DNA from 2 places in the Cellulomonas sp. GTC20042 genome. Region 2 is predicted to be linked to the other one. Evidence: riboswitches for the same ligand, from Rfam matches in the RefSeq annotation. Region 2 holds a riboswitch; the other holds the start of a gene.
The links. Region 2 has a riboswitch for S-adenosylmethionine ahead of ACZ5HG_RS17380 (aminotransferase class V-fold PLP-dependent enzyme). Riboswitches for the same ligand answer to the same signal wherever they lie in the genome.
Positions count from the first base shown of each region.

Region 1: another riboswitch for S-adenosylmethionine. It lies ahead of ACZ5HG_RS00590 (methylenetetrahydrofolate reductase); the one in region 2 lies ahead of ACZ5HG_RS17380 (aminotransferase class V-fold PLP-dependent enzyme).

Region 1 covers NZ_AP043678.1:114,122-120,202, forward strand. Annotated here, with positions in the region: gene metE (5-methyltetrahydropteroyltriglutamate--homocysteine S-methyltransferase) at 1-1,380, opposite strand, end outside; gene ACZ5HG_RS00590 (methylenetetrahydrofolate reductase) at 1,390-2,466, opposite strand; SAM riboswitch class I at 2,472-2,566, opposite strand; gene ACZ5HG_RS00595 (peptidase C14) at 2,814-5,063, shown strand; gene ACZ5HG_RS00600 (Gfo/Idh/MocA family oxidoreductase) at 5,404-6,081, opposite strand, start outside.
Region 2 covers NZ_AP043678.1:3,756,930-3,763,010, reverse strand. Annotated here, with positions in the region: gene purQ (phosphoribosylformylglycinamidine synthase subunit PurQ) at 1-176, shown strand, start outside; gene ACZ5HG_RS17410 (GNAT family N-acetyltransferase) at 227-1,183, shown strand; gene ACZ5HG_RS17405 (hypothetical protein) at 1,293-1,637, shown strand; gene ACZ5HG_RS17400 (hypothetical protein) at 1,828-2,490, shown strand; gene ACZ5HG_RS17395 (O-succinylhomoserine sulfhydrylase) at 2,549-3,820, opposite strand; gene ACZ5HG_RS17390 (rhodanese-like domain-containing protein) at 3,817-4,245, opposite strand; gene ACZ5HG_RS17385 (DUF1737 domain-containing protein) at 4,242-4,451, opposite strand; SAM riboswitch class IV at 4,674-4,789, shown strand; gene ACZ5HG_RS17380 (aminotransferase class V-fold PLP-dependent enzyme) at 4,834-6,081, shown strand, end outside.

The DNA of each region.
Region 1 (6,081 bases), 500 kb from region 2:
GGTCTGCGGGAACGAGCCGATGGTGGTGGTCGGCAGCGCGGGCAGGCCGAGGCGGGCGGCCTGGGCGTCGCGACGCTCGGCGAAGTCGCCGCGACGGTCGGCACCGGCAGGCAGGTCGGCGATCCGGGTGCGCACCTCGGGGCGGACGACGCCGGGCGCCTGCGCGCGGGACCGACGGGCGTCGGCGGCGGCGAGCAGCTCGGCGTGCACGGCCTCGCGGCCCTCGGTCAGGCCGGTGGCGAGGGTGACGACCTCGGCGGTCTTCTGGTCGGCGAACGCCAGCCAGGACAGCAGGGTCGGGTCGAGGTCGGGCTCGTCGGCGGTGTCGTGCGGCAGGTGGAACAGCGAGGTCGAGGAGCCGACGGCGACCTGCTCGGCGCCCAGGCCCTCCAGCCGCTCCAGGGTGGTGAGCGCGGCGTCGAGGTCGGTGCGCCAGATGTTGTGGCCGTCGACCACGCCGCCGACCAGGACCTTGCCGGACAGCCCCGGCACCGGCCCGGCGGGCACGGAGCCGCGCACCAGGTCGATCGCGAGACCGTCCACGTCGGTGCCCGCGAGCACGGGCAGCGCCTCGCCGAGGTCGCCGTAGGGGGCGGCGACCAGCAGGGCGGGACGCTCGCCGAGCGGCAGGTCGGTCGCCAGCGCGCGGTACGCCTCGGCGGTGGCGGCGAGCAGGCGCTCGGCGGGCACGCCGGTGGAGTCGGACACCAGGGCCGGCTCGTCGAGCTGCACCCAGGTGGCCCCGGCGCGGGCCAGCTCGCGCAGCAGCGCGGCGTAGACCGGCAGCACGTCGGCCAGCCGGTCGATCGGGGAGAAGTCGGCGGGCGAGCCCTCGGCGGCCTTGGCCAGCGCGAGGAACGTCACCGGGCCGACCAGCACCGGACGGGTGAGCACGCCGTCCTCGAGGCCCTCGGCGAGCTCGCGCACCGGGCGGTCGCCGGCGTAGCGGAACGCGGTCCCGGGGCCGATCTCCGGCACGAGGTAGTGGTAGTTCGAGTCGAACCACTTGGTCATCTCGAGCGGCAGGTCGTCCCCACGCCCGCGGGCCACGGTGGAGTACCCGGCGAGGTCGAGGGAGCCGTCGTCGCCGACCAGGTCGGCGAAGCGCTCCGGCACGGCGCCCAGCACGGCGGCGGTGTCGAGCACGTGGTCGTAGAACGAGAACGCGCTCGGGATCGCGGGCAGGTCGGTGGCCAGGCCGAGGCCGGCGAGCCGGGTGCGGGTGCGTCGGCGCAGGTCGGCGGCGGTGGCCTCGACCTGCTCGGCGGTGCTGCGGCCGGCCCAGAACTGCTCCAGGGCCTTCTTCAGCTCGCGGCGCGGCCCGATGCGGGGATAGCCGAGGACGATGCCGGACGGGAACGGGTGCGTGGGGTGGGTCATCTCTCGCCTTCAGGCTGTCGGGACGGGGGTCGGGTCAGGGGCCGCGGTGGTGCGGCAGCGGGAGCGCGGGGCGCCGTCGCCGCCGAGCCCGGCGCCCTCGAGCAGGTCGAGCGCGGGGCCGTGGGCGTTGAAGGTGTAGACGTGCACGCCGGGGGCGCCGTCGTCGAGCACGGCGTTCACCAGGTCGACGCCGAGCCGGGTGCCCGCGCGGTGCCGCTCGGCGAGGGCACGCTCGTCGGCGGGGTCGAAGGCGTCCAGCCGGTCGAGCACGCGCCGGGGCACGGGCACGCCGGTCAGCGTCTGCACGCGGCGCAGCCGCGCCGGGTCGGTCATCGGGATGATCCCGGGCACGATCGGGATGGTGACCCCGGCGTCCCGGGCCAGCGTGACGAGCTCGGCGTAGTCGGCGGCGTCGTAGAACACCTGGGTGATCGCGAAGTCGGCACCGGCGGCCTGCTTGGCGAGCAGCGCGGCGACGTCCTGCTCGCGGGTGCTGCCGGCACCGGCGTTGCCGCGCGGGAAGGCTGCCACCGCCACCGACAGCGGGCGGACCGTGGCGCGCACCGCCTGCGAGGGGCTGGTCGAGCAGCGCCGGGCCTCGATCTCGCGCAGCAGGCCGACCAGCGCGCCGGCGGTGCCGAGGCCGTCGGGGTGCGGCTGCCAGGAGGCGTCCTGCGGCGGGTCGCCGCGCAGGGCGAGGAAGGCGCGCACGCCCTCGTCCAGGAACTCCTCCACCACCGCGGTCAGCTCCTCGCGGGAGGTCCCGACGCAGGTCAGGTGCGCGATCGGGGTCAGTGAGGTCTCGCGCAGCAGCCGCCGGACCAGCGCCCGGGTTGTGCGCCGGGTGCTGCCGGAGGCGCCGTAGGTCACCGAGACGAAGTCGGGCCGCACGTCGGCCAGCGCCCGCACGGTGGACCACAGGCGCGGGGCGGCGTCCGGGTCGCGCGGCGGGAACAGCTCGAAGGAGACCGTCGGCCGGTCGACCGCGCCGAGGCCGTCGGCGACCACGTCACCGCGCCGGGGCTCGTCGGGACAGCCGGGGTCCTCACCCGTGGTCGGGTGCGGGGGTGCGCTGGTACCGCTCATCGGTCGCTCCATCGAACCTGGCGGAAGCACCCACACCCGCTCGCACGGGGGGTTGCTGCGACGTCGTCGAGCCAGGTCTCTCGGTCGCTCTGGATGGTGCGGCCACAGTAGGGCGGGGTCGGCGGGGTGACAACTGCCCCTGACGCGTCATGTTTCGGAGCCGCAGGTGGCCGACCCGTTGACACCGGATTTCACCCCGTCCTACGTTCGGTGCGTCCCGGCGCCCCCGCGTCGGCGATCGATCCCGCCCCCGCCGTCCCGCCCAGCCCGCGACCCGGCGACGCACCTCCCGCACGCCCCGGCACCCCCGACGGACCAGTCCGCACCGACTCGTCCCGGAGGTCCGTATGCGCACCGACAGCACCCCGACGCCCGAGCTCGACCCCGTCGACCCCGCACGACCCAGCCCCAGCCGACGCACCCTGCTCCGCGGCGGCGGGGCGTCCGTGCTCGCCGCCCTGGCCGTCGGCGCCACCGCCACGGCCGCCGGCGCCGCCCCGACCGACGTCGCGGTCGCGGGGACGACCCCCGCAGGCGGCCTCGCGAGCGGGCGCCGCACCGCGCAGGCCGCAGGAACCGTCGCCACCGTCGCGGCGCTGCGGGCGCTGCGTCCCTCCGCCGGTGACCTGGTGGTGGTCGCCGGGTACGCCGCGGCGGGTGACGGCGGCGCGATGGTCGTGCGCTGGGACGCCACCTCGACCGCCCCGGACAACGGCGGCACCGTGATCGCGGCCGACGGGCGCAGCACCGGGCGGTGGACGCAGGTGCACGACGGCACCGTGGACTTCCGCACCTTCGGAGTGCTGGACGCGAGCACCCCGGCGGACGACGCCCTGGACGCGATGGTGGCCGACCCCGCCGTGCAGCGGATCGAGGCGCACACCGACCTCAACTTCGTGCGCCGGCACCGGTTCACCCGCTCCGACCTGGTGATCGACCTCGGCGGGCACCTGATGACCACCGAGGGGATCGAGCCGGCGGCGGCCAACGACCCGTTCGCGGCGGTGCTGTTCTTCCAGGGCTCCGTGACCGACCACGTGGTGACCTCGACGCTGGCCGACGCGCTGCCCGAGCAGGTGGACATCCTGCCGGTGCCGGACTCGGAGGCCTTCACGGTCGGCGACTGGTACGCCGTGCAGACGAACACCCGGCCCGGTGGCGGCACCGCCGAGCGCGAGCTGATGTACCTGGTGCAGATCACGCAGGTGGTCGACGGCACGCACGTCCGGATCGGCTACAAGACGGGCTGGCCGCTCGCGGCGGGGCGGGTGCTGACGTTCACGCGGGTGGAGCCGGTGGAGCGGGTGACCGTGCAGCACCTGCGGTTCCGCGGCACGGGCACCGACCAGATCACCGGATCGCACCCGGTGGCCTTCGAGTACGCGGTGCGCTGCGACGTGCACGCGATCGACGCCGAGCACACCTTCTGGCCGGTGGTCATGCGCCGGTGGAACACGTCGTACGTGACCTCGCAGTGCTCGCTGACCAACCCGGTGAGCGTGACGCTCGGCGGGGCGGGCTACCTGACCCAGCAGATCTCCTGCCTGTACGCGCAGGTGCGGGACTGCCGGACGTCCAACGCCCGGCACCTGAACGACTTCACCTGCGCGGCGTACTCGATGGTGCAGAACTGCCACGGCGACGGCGACGTGCAGGGGCCGTTCGTCACCCACGGCCAGTACGAGCACGACCTGACCTACATCGGGAACTCCGGGCTGATGACCTTCGCGAACTCCGGGGCGACCTGGGGCGGGCGCGCCAAGCGCGTGACGGTCCGGCAGCAGGTGGCGGCGCTGTTCTTCGCCAGGGTCGGCGTGGTGGACCTCACGCTGGAGGACTGCCAGGTGGTGCGGGACCCGTCGATGCCGGACTACCCGAGCTGGATGTGGGTGAACGCCGACGGGCTCCAGATGCGCGGCTGCCGGGTGGACGGGCGGTTCCAGATCTCGCAGGCCACGGCGCTGTCCACCCGGCCGACGGTGATCGAGGACTGCGTGATCGGCACCGCGGACCAGCTCGCGTCGATGCCCTTCGTGGCGGCGAACGTGACGACGCCGGTGCACCTGGTGCGCACCACGATCACCGGGCTGGACGGGGCGACCGCGCTGGTGCAGGGCACGGGGCCGCTCACGCTCACCGGCTGTCGGCTGGTGGGGAAGGACGGCGGGTCGGCGGTGACGGTGGCGGCCTCGCGGCTGGTGCTGGACGGCACCGTGCTGGAGGGCACCGGCGTGCTGCTCGCGGGATCGACGGACCAGACGATCGAGGTGGTGGGTGGCAGCCGGGCGACCGGAGCGCCGTCCGGGGGGACCGTCTTCGGGCGGGACGGATCGGGTGGCACGCTGACCTGGGCGTTCGACGGGTACACCGGTGAGGCGGGGTCGGGCTCGGTGGCCCACGTGGCGATCGGCGGCGGCACGAACCACTACCGGGCGACCGGGTGCACCTTCGTCGGCGGGCGGATCGATCTGGCCGACAGTGGCTTCGGGGGGTCCTCGACGCTGCTGCACACCGGGTGCGTGGAGCGCGGCGTGACCCGCACCGCCCTGCCGGCGAGCGGGCCGCGGGTGCTGTCGGAGCCGAACCTGGTGGTGTGACGGGACGCAGCTGATGCGTGCGGTGATACAGAACAGCGCCAGGCTTTACAGAACCGTAACGCTGAACTGTTGCCGCCCTCGATCGCGCTTGCTTGAATGACGGAGTCCGTTCGGTTGTGCCGAATGGCGTTTGGAAAGTGCTCGTGGCGGAGCAGCAGAACCCCGCGGGACCCGGTCGGGCTGGACCGGACCCGCACCTCGGAGGGCAGCACCCTGACAGGTGCTGCCCTCCGGCGCGTCCGGGGGCGTGGCGGGTGCGGGGCGCGGCGGGGGTGGGTGCGACCGGGCGGAACGGCGGGCGGCCGGGCCCCCTGAGGTGCGCGACCAGCGCGCCCGACGATCACTCGACCAGCGCCGCTGTCACCCGCACCGTCGCCAGCAGCGCGTCCCCGGTCGGCCCGATCTCCTCCCGCCGCCCGGAGGCCACCCCGTCCACGAAGGCGCGCAGCAGCGGCAGCAGGTAGTCCGCGCCGAGCGCGATCGGGTGCTCGGTGCGCCCGGTCGCCCCCGCCACCGCGAGGTGGAACGGCGTCTGCTCCCCGTCGCGCGGCGCGAGCACCGTGATCGTGGCGAGGTCGCGTCCGGCCGGCACGGCGACGCTCCGCAGGCCGTCCCCCGGTGCACCGTCTTCCCGCAGCCCGGACCTGCGAACTCCCGATCCTCGCGCCGCGGATCGTCGCGCCCCGGACCCGCACGCGTCGGACCCGCGTGCCTCGGACCCCCAGGTGACGGTCACCGGGTCGTCCGCCGCCGGCACCGCGCGCAGCACGGCGAGCGCCGCCTCGACCGCGTGCACCGCGTAGGTCGCCAGGCCGCCGTGCGGGTCGTCCGGGTCGGCGGGGCCGGTCGCGGTGACCGCGATCCCGCCGGGATCGTCCGCCCAGCGTGCCCGGGCGGCACGGGTGGCAGGGTGCCAGCGCAGGGCGGAGCTGCTGGTCAGCGGGACGCCGAGCCGGTCGGCCAGGCGGACCAGGTGGGCGGCGTCGTCGGGGTCGGCGGTGAAGGGCTTGTCGACCAG
Region 2 (6,081 bases):
GCTCGCGCCGCGGGATCGCCGGGATCACCAACGCCGCGGGCAACGTGGTCGGCCTCATGCCGCACCCCGAGCACGCCGTCGAGGCGGGCTTCGGCCCGGACGGCGCGCAGGGCCCGCGGACCGGCACGGACGGGCTGCGCTTCTTCACCTCGGTGATGCGCGCGCTGGTGTCCTGACCGGCGCCGCCGACCTCGTCGAGGTCGCGTGGGAGCACCCGGACGCCCGGATGCTCCGCGAGGCCCAGCAGGTCGAGCTGCGCGCCCGCTACGGCGACGACGGCACCCCCGAGCCGCCGCTCGCGCAGGTGCTGACCACGCTGCTGGTGCGGGTGGACGGCGTTCCGGTCGCCTGCGGGTCGCTGCGGGACGTCGCCGCCGAGCAGGGCGCGGGCGTCGCGGAGGTCAAGCGGGTGTTCGTCGCCCCCGGCCACCGCGGCACCGGCCTGGCGCGCACGGTCATGCACGCCCTGCACGAGGGCGCCCGCACGCGAGGGCTGCGCCGGCTGGTGCTGGAGACCGGGTTGCAGCAGCCGGAGGCGATCGGGCTGTACCTGTCGCTCGGCTACGCCTCGGTGCCGAACTACGGCGAGTGGGCGGGCGTCACCGACTCCCGCTGCTTCGCGCTCGACCTCGTGACGGCGCCGGCACCCGCCGCGCCCGCGCCCGCGCGTGACCCGCGGCCGGTCGAGATCGCCCTCGTGCCCTTCGCCGATCCCGAGGCGGCCGCGCTGCGGACCCGGATGTACACCGAGGCGCTCGACCTGTACCCCGAGGTGCACGCGGCCGTCGAGACCCGTGGCGGCTTCGCGGTGGTGGACGCGGCCCTCGGCCCGGGGATGCTCGCCACGGCGCTCGCCCGGGTCGACGGTCGTGCGGTGGGCTGCGCGAGCCTGGGCCGCCCGCACGGGCTGAGCACCGGCGACCCGGCCCGCACCGGCGAGCTGCGCCGCGTCTACGCCGCCGGCGAGGTGCGCCGCCTGGGGGTGGCGTCCGCGCTGGTCCGCGCGTTGGAGGACCACGCCGTCACGCTCGGGCTGGACACCGTCGTGCTGGAGACCGGCATCCGGCAGCCCGCCGCCGTCGCCCTGTACCGGTCCCTCGGCTACCGCCCGGTCCTGCCCTTCGGCGACTGGCGCGGCGACCCGCTGGGCCTCTACCTCGGCCGGGACCTCGCCGTCCGCTGAGACGGATTTCACCCACGAGTCGCCCGTGCGGGGGACGTCCGCGCGCCACTCTGGTGACGAACCCGCCCCGATGCCCGCACCACGGGCACCCAGGACGAGGGGAGGAAGAGTGCCGTACGGGGATCTGCCGCGGATCAACGCGCTCGACGGGGTCACGCTGGCGCGGGTGCGGATCGTCGTGATGCACTCGCCGCGGACCGTCGAGCTGCCGCCCTCCGACGCCGGACCGGGCGAGCGGGCGTCGATGTGGGCGGTCACCCTGACCGACATCCAGGGCACCGCCCTCGGGCGCGAGCACGTCACCGTGCCGGACTTCCCCACGCCGCTGGGCGAGATCGTGCGGCTGCACCTCGATCTGGTCGGGCTGCGCGTCGAGGGCCACTGGGTCACCGACCTGGGGCACGACGACCTGCCCCGGCACGCCGCCCGCGTGGTCCGCACCGAGGACCGCTGACCTGGTGCGCCGGGTACCGGGGTGCGTGTCTCTCACCTGGTGGACGGTCGCTGGTGGCGGCCGCGCGCCGGCGGCTAGGGTGCTCGCGTGTTCCTGAGCCGGGTCTGTTGTCGCTGAGCTGACGACCTCGCGCGCCTGCGGCCGGACGGCCCTCGCCGCGCACCCGCTCCACCTCCGAGGAACTCCTGCCATGGCTCAGCCCGTGCTGGACCGCGTGCCCGCGGTCGCCACCCGTCACGTCCCCGCCGCCCCGCACCGCGTCGTGCGCGCTGCCGTCGTCCGCCCCGCCCCCGTGCCGCGCCCGGTCGCGCCGGTCGCCGAGGCCCCGTCCGCACCGTCCACCGCGCGTCCGGTGCCCGCCGCCGACCTGCCGGTCGCCCGCACCGCCACCGTCCACGTGCGCACCCCCGACTACGGCGTGCGCACCGTCGAGTTCCGCCCCGGCTCCGAGTCGGCCGTCACGCTCGCCGCCGCCCGCGCCGACGTGATCCGGCTGGGCTTCTCCGTGGTGGTGCCCTCGGTCGGCGCGCTGGCCCGCGTGGTCGCCCTGGTCGAGGAGGAGATCCTCGCCGCCGGCCGTGATCGCGCCGAGGTGCGGGTGCTGCTCGACGTGGACGTGGTGCTCGCCGCCGACGAGCGCACCGCCCGCCGCAAGCGCTCGCACCTCGAGTACCTGGACGCCCTCGCGGGCCTGTCCTGGTCGCCGGCCGCGACGCGGGTGGTCACCACCCCCGACCGGCTGGCCGCGGAGGTGCACGAGCTCGCCGAGCGCACCGGGGTCGACGGGGTGGTGCTGCACCCGCTCGCCGGCGGGGACGAGGCCGACGCGCGGGTGCGGGCGCTGGTGGCCTGAGAGCTGCCGGTGCGCGGCGGCCCGCCGGGGGACGGGCGCCGCGCACCGGTCGGACGCGTCAGCCCGCCGCGGCGGCCCCCGCCGCGAACGCCCGGTCCAGGTCCTCCAGCAGGTCCGCCGGGTCCTCCAGGCCGACCGACAGCCGCACCGTGGACTCCGCGATCCCCACCGCCGCGCGCCCGGCTGGCCCGAGCTTGCGGTGCGTGGTGGTGGCGGGGTGCGTGACCAGGGACTTCGCGTCGCCGAGGTTGTTCGAGATGTCGATCACCCGCAGCGCGTCGAGCACGGCGAACGTGCGGCGCTTGTCCTCCTCGGGGGTGGAGCCCTCCGGCGTGGCGAGCGTGAGGGTGACGACGGTGCCGCCGCCGGTCTGCTGCGCGAGCGCGAGCGCGTGCTGCGGGTGCGAGGGCAGGTACGGGTAGCGGACCGCCGCCACCGCGGGGTGCTGCTCGAGGCGGGTCGCGACGGCCAGCGCCGAGGCGGTCTGGTGCCGGACGCGCAGCGACAGCGTCTCCAGGCCCTTGAGCAGCACCCAGGCGTTGAACGCCGACAGCGAGGGGCCGGTGTTGCGGATCAGGGTCTGCACCGGCCCGTGCACGAAGGCGTCGGTGCCGAGGATCGCCCCGCCGAGCACACGGCCCTGCCCGTCGATGTGCTTGGTCGCGGAGTACACGACCACGTCGGCGCCGTGCTCCAGCGGACGGGAGAGCACCGGGGTCGCGAAGACGTTGTCCACCACGACGACGGCCCCGGCGGCGTGCGCGAGCCGGCTGACCGTGGCGATGTCGACCAGGTCCTGCATGGGGTTGGACGGCGTCTCGAAGAAGACCACGTCGGCCGGGGTCGACAGGGCCTCCTCCCACTGCGACGGCACATGGCCGTCCACGTGGTCGGTGCGGACGCCCCAGCGCGCGAGGATCTCGTCGAAGATCACGATCGACGAGCCGAACAGCGCCCGCGCCGCGACCACGCGTGAGCCCTGACCCACCAGCGCGGCGAGGGCGGTGAACACCGCGGACATGCCGGAGGCGGTGGCGTAGCAGGCCTCGGCGCCCTCCAGCAGGCGGAGCCGCTCCTCGAAGGTGGACACCGTCGGGTTCCCGTAGCGGGAGTACAGGAACCTGTCGGCCTCGCCCGCGAACGCCGCCTCGGCCTCCGCCGCGTGGTCGTAGACGTAGCCCTGGGTGAGGAACAGCGCCTCGGAGGTCTCCTGGAACGGCGTGCGGACCTGCCCGCCGCGCACGGCGAGGGTGTCCGGGCGCAGGCCGCCCGGCAGCCGGTGGTCGTCCCAGTCGGCCGGACCGGCGACCCGGGCGTCCGCGCCGCTCACGCCTCCCGCCAGGGCAGGCCGTCCGCGCGCCAGCCCACGTGACCACGTCGACCGTCCGGGCCGACGTCACCCTCGAAACCGGTGAGCACGTTGTACGAGGGGCCGATCCCCGCGGCGGTCGCCGTGGTCGCCGCCGCCACCGAGCGCACGCCCGAGCGGCAGAGGAACACCACCGGCCGGTCGCTGCCGGGGCCGGCGCCCAGCGCGGCGAGCGCGTCCAGGAAGGCCGGGTTGCGGCGGCCGAAGCCGTCCACCCACTCCACGAACGCGGCACGGTCGTCGCCGGGCAGGTCACCCGCGTCCGGCACGCCGATCGTCTGCCACTCGCCCTCGGTCCGGACGTCGACCAGCAGCGCGGTCGGGTCCTCGGCCAGCAGGTCCCACGCCTCCTGCGGGGTCAGGTCGCCCGCGTACCCGGCGCTCACAGCGGCCTCACGGTGCCGGTGGCGGACGCGGGCAGGACCACGGCCTGCGCGACGATCACGCGCTCGCCGTCGAAGGTCGCCGCCGGTCCGCCGTACAGCTCGTAGCCCTCGTCCAGCGCGGCGCTGACGCGGGCGCAGAAGGCGTGGTCGTCCGGTCCGGTGAGCAGCCGGTAGCGCAGCCGCTCGTCGGTGGGGGTGCTGGTCATGTCGTCCTCTCCTCCATCGGATCTGGCGGAAGCACCCGGCGCCGGGCCGTGCTCGGTGAGGAGCGCGGGTCCCGCGGGTTGCTGCGGCGTCGACGAGCCAGATCTCTCGGCCGCTCTGGATGGTGCGGCGATGCTACGACATCCCCGCTGGTGGATCGACGGGCGTCCCGGCTCGCGGACGGGTGTTGACACCCCGCGCGGGGTCGTCGCATCGTGGGGGCAGGTCATGAGTGCCAGCGCGTAGCCCCGGCTTGCTGGTCGGCAACCCTCCCTCCGCGGCGGGGTGCCCCGGGTGACGACCTGGCCGTCCGCCGTTCGGTGGCCGGCAAGCGCGGGGTCGCCCGGTCCATCGGGCACCCCTTGTCAGCACAGGGGATCCATCATGTCCACGCTCGCCCCCGCCTGCGTCCCGCAGGCCGCCGTCCGCACCGCCACCCGCCCGGCCGGTCCCGTCGCCCTGCTGCCGGTGGTCGGCGCCGACACCACCGTGCCGCTGGTCGACGGCAGCAGCCGCACCTACGCCAACCTCGACGTCGCCGCCTCCGCGCCCGCCCTGCGCCGGGTGGCCGACCGGGTGACCGAGGTGCTGCCGCTCTACGCCTCCGTGCACCGCGGCGCCGGGTACCTGTCGCAGGTGTCCACCGCGCTCTACGAGGCCTCCCGCCGCACGGTGGCCGCCTTCGTCGGTGCCCGTGAGGACGACGTCGCCGTGATCGTCCGGAACACCACCGACGCGGTGAACCTGCTGGCCGGCTGCGTGCCCGCGGGCGGACGGGTGCTGGTGCTGGACGTCGAGCACCACGCCAACCTGCTGCCCTGGGTGCGCTCGACCGAGGGCACCGATCGCCGGGCCACCGTGCTCGCCGCCGCGCCGACCGTCGCCGGCACCCTGGACGCGCTGCGCACCGAGCTCGCCCGCACCCCGTACGCGCTGCTCGCGATCACCGGCGCCTCCAACGTCACCGGTGAGGCGCTGCCGGTCGACGCCGTGGTGCGGATCGCGCACGCCGCGGGCTGCCGGGTGCTGGTCGACGGCGCGCAGCTGGTCCCGCACCGCGGCTTCTCGCTCGCGGCGACCGACGCCGACTACGTCGCGTTCTCCGGGCACAAGGCCTACGCCCCGTTCGGTGCGGGCGCCCTGGTCGGCCGGCGGGACTGGCTGGACGCCGGCACCCCGTACCTGGCCGGTGGCGGCGCCGTGCGCGACGTCCGCACCGACCGCACGCTCTGGCAGCCCGCGCCCGCGCGCCACGAGGCCGGCTCCCCGAACGTGCTCGGCGCCGTCGCCCTCGCCGAGGCGTGCGACGCGCTGGCCGCCCTGCCCGCCGGAGCGCTGGAGGCCCACGAGCAGACCCTGCGCGACCGGCTGCTCGACGGCCTGGCGACCGTGCCCGGTGTGCGCGTGCTGCGGCTGTGGCCCGACTCCGCGGACCCGGTGGGCGTCGTCTCCTTCACCGTCGGCGAGCACGACCCCGGCCTGGTCGCCGCGGTGCTGTCCGCCGAGCACGGCATCGGCGTGCGGGACGGCCGGTTCTGCGCGCACCCGCTGCTCGCGCACCTCGGCGTCACCGGCGGGGCGGTCCGCGCCTCGATCGGCGTCGGCACCGACGCGGAGCAGGTGGACCGCCTG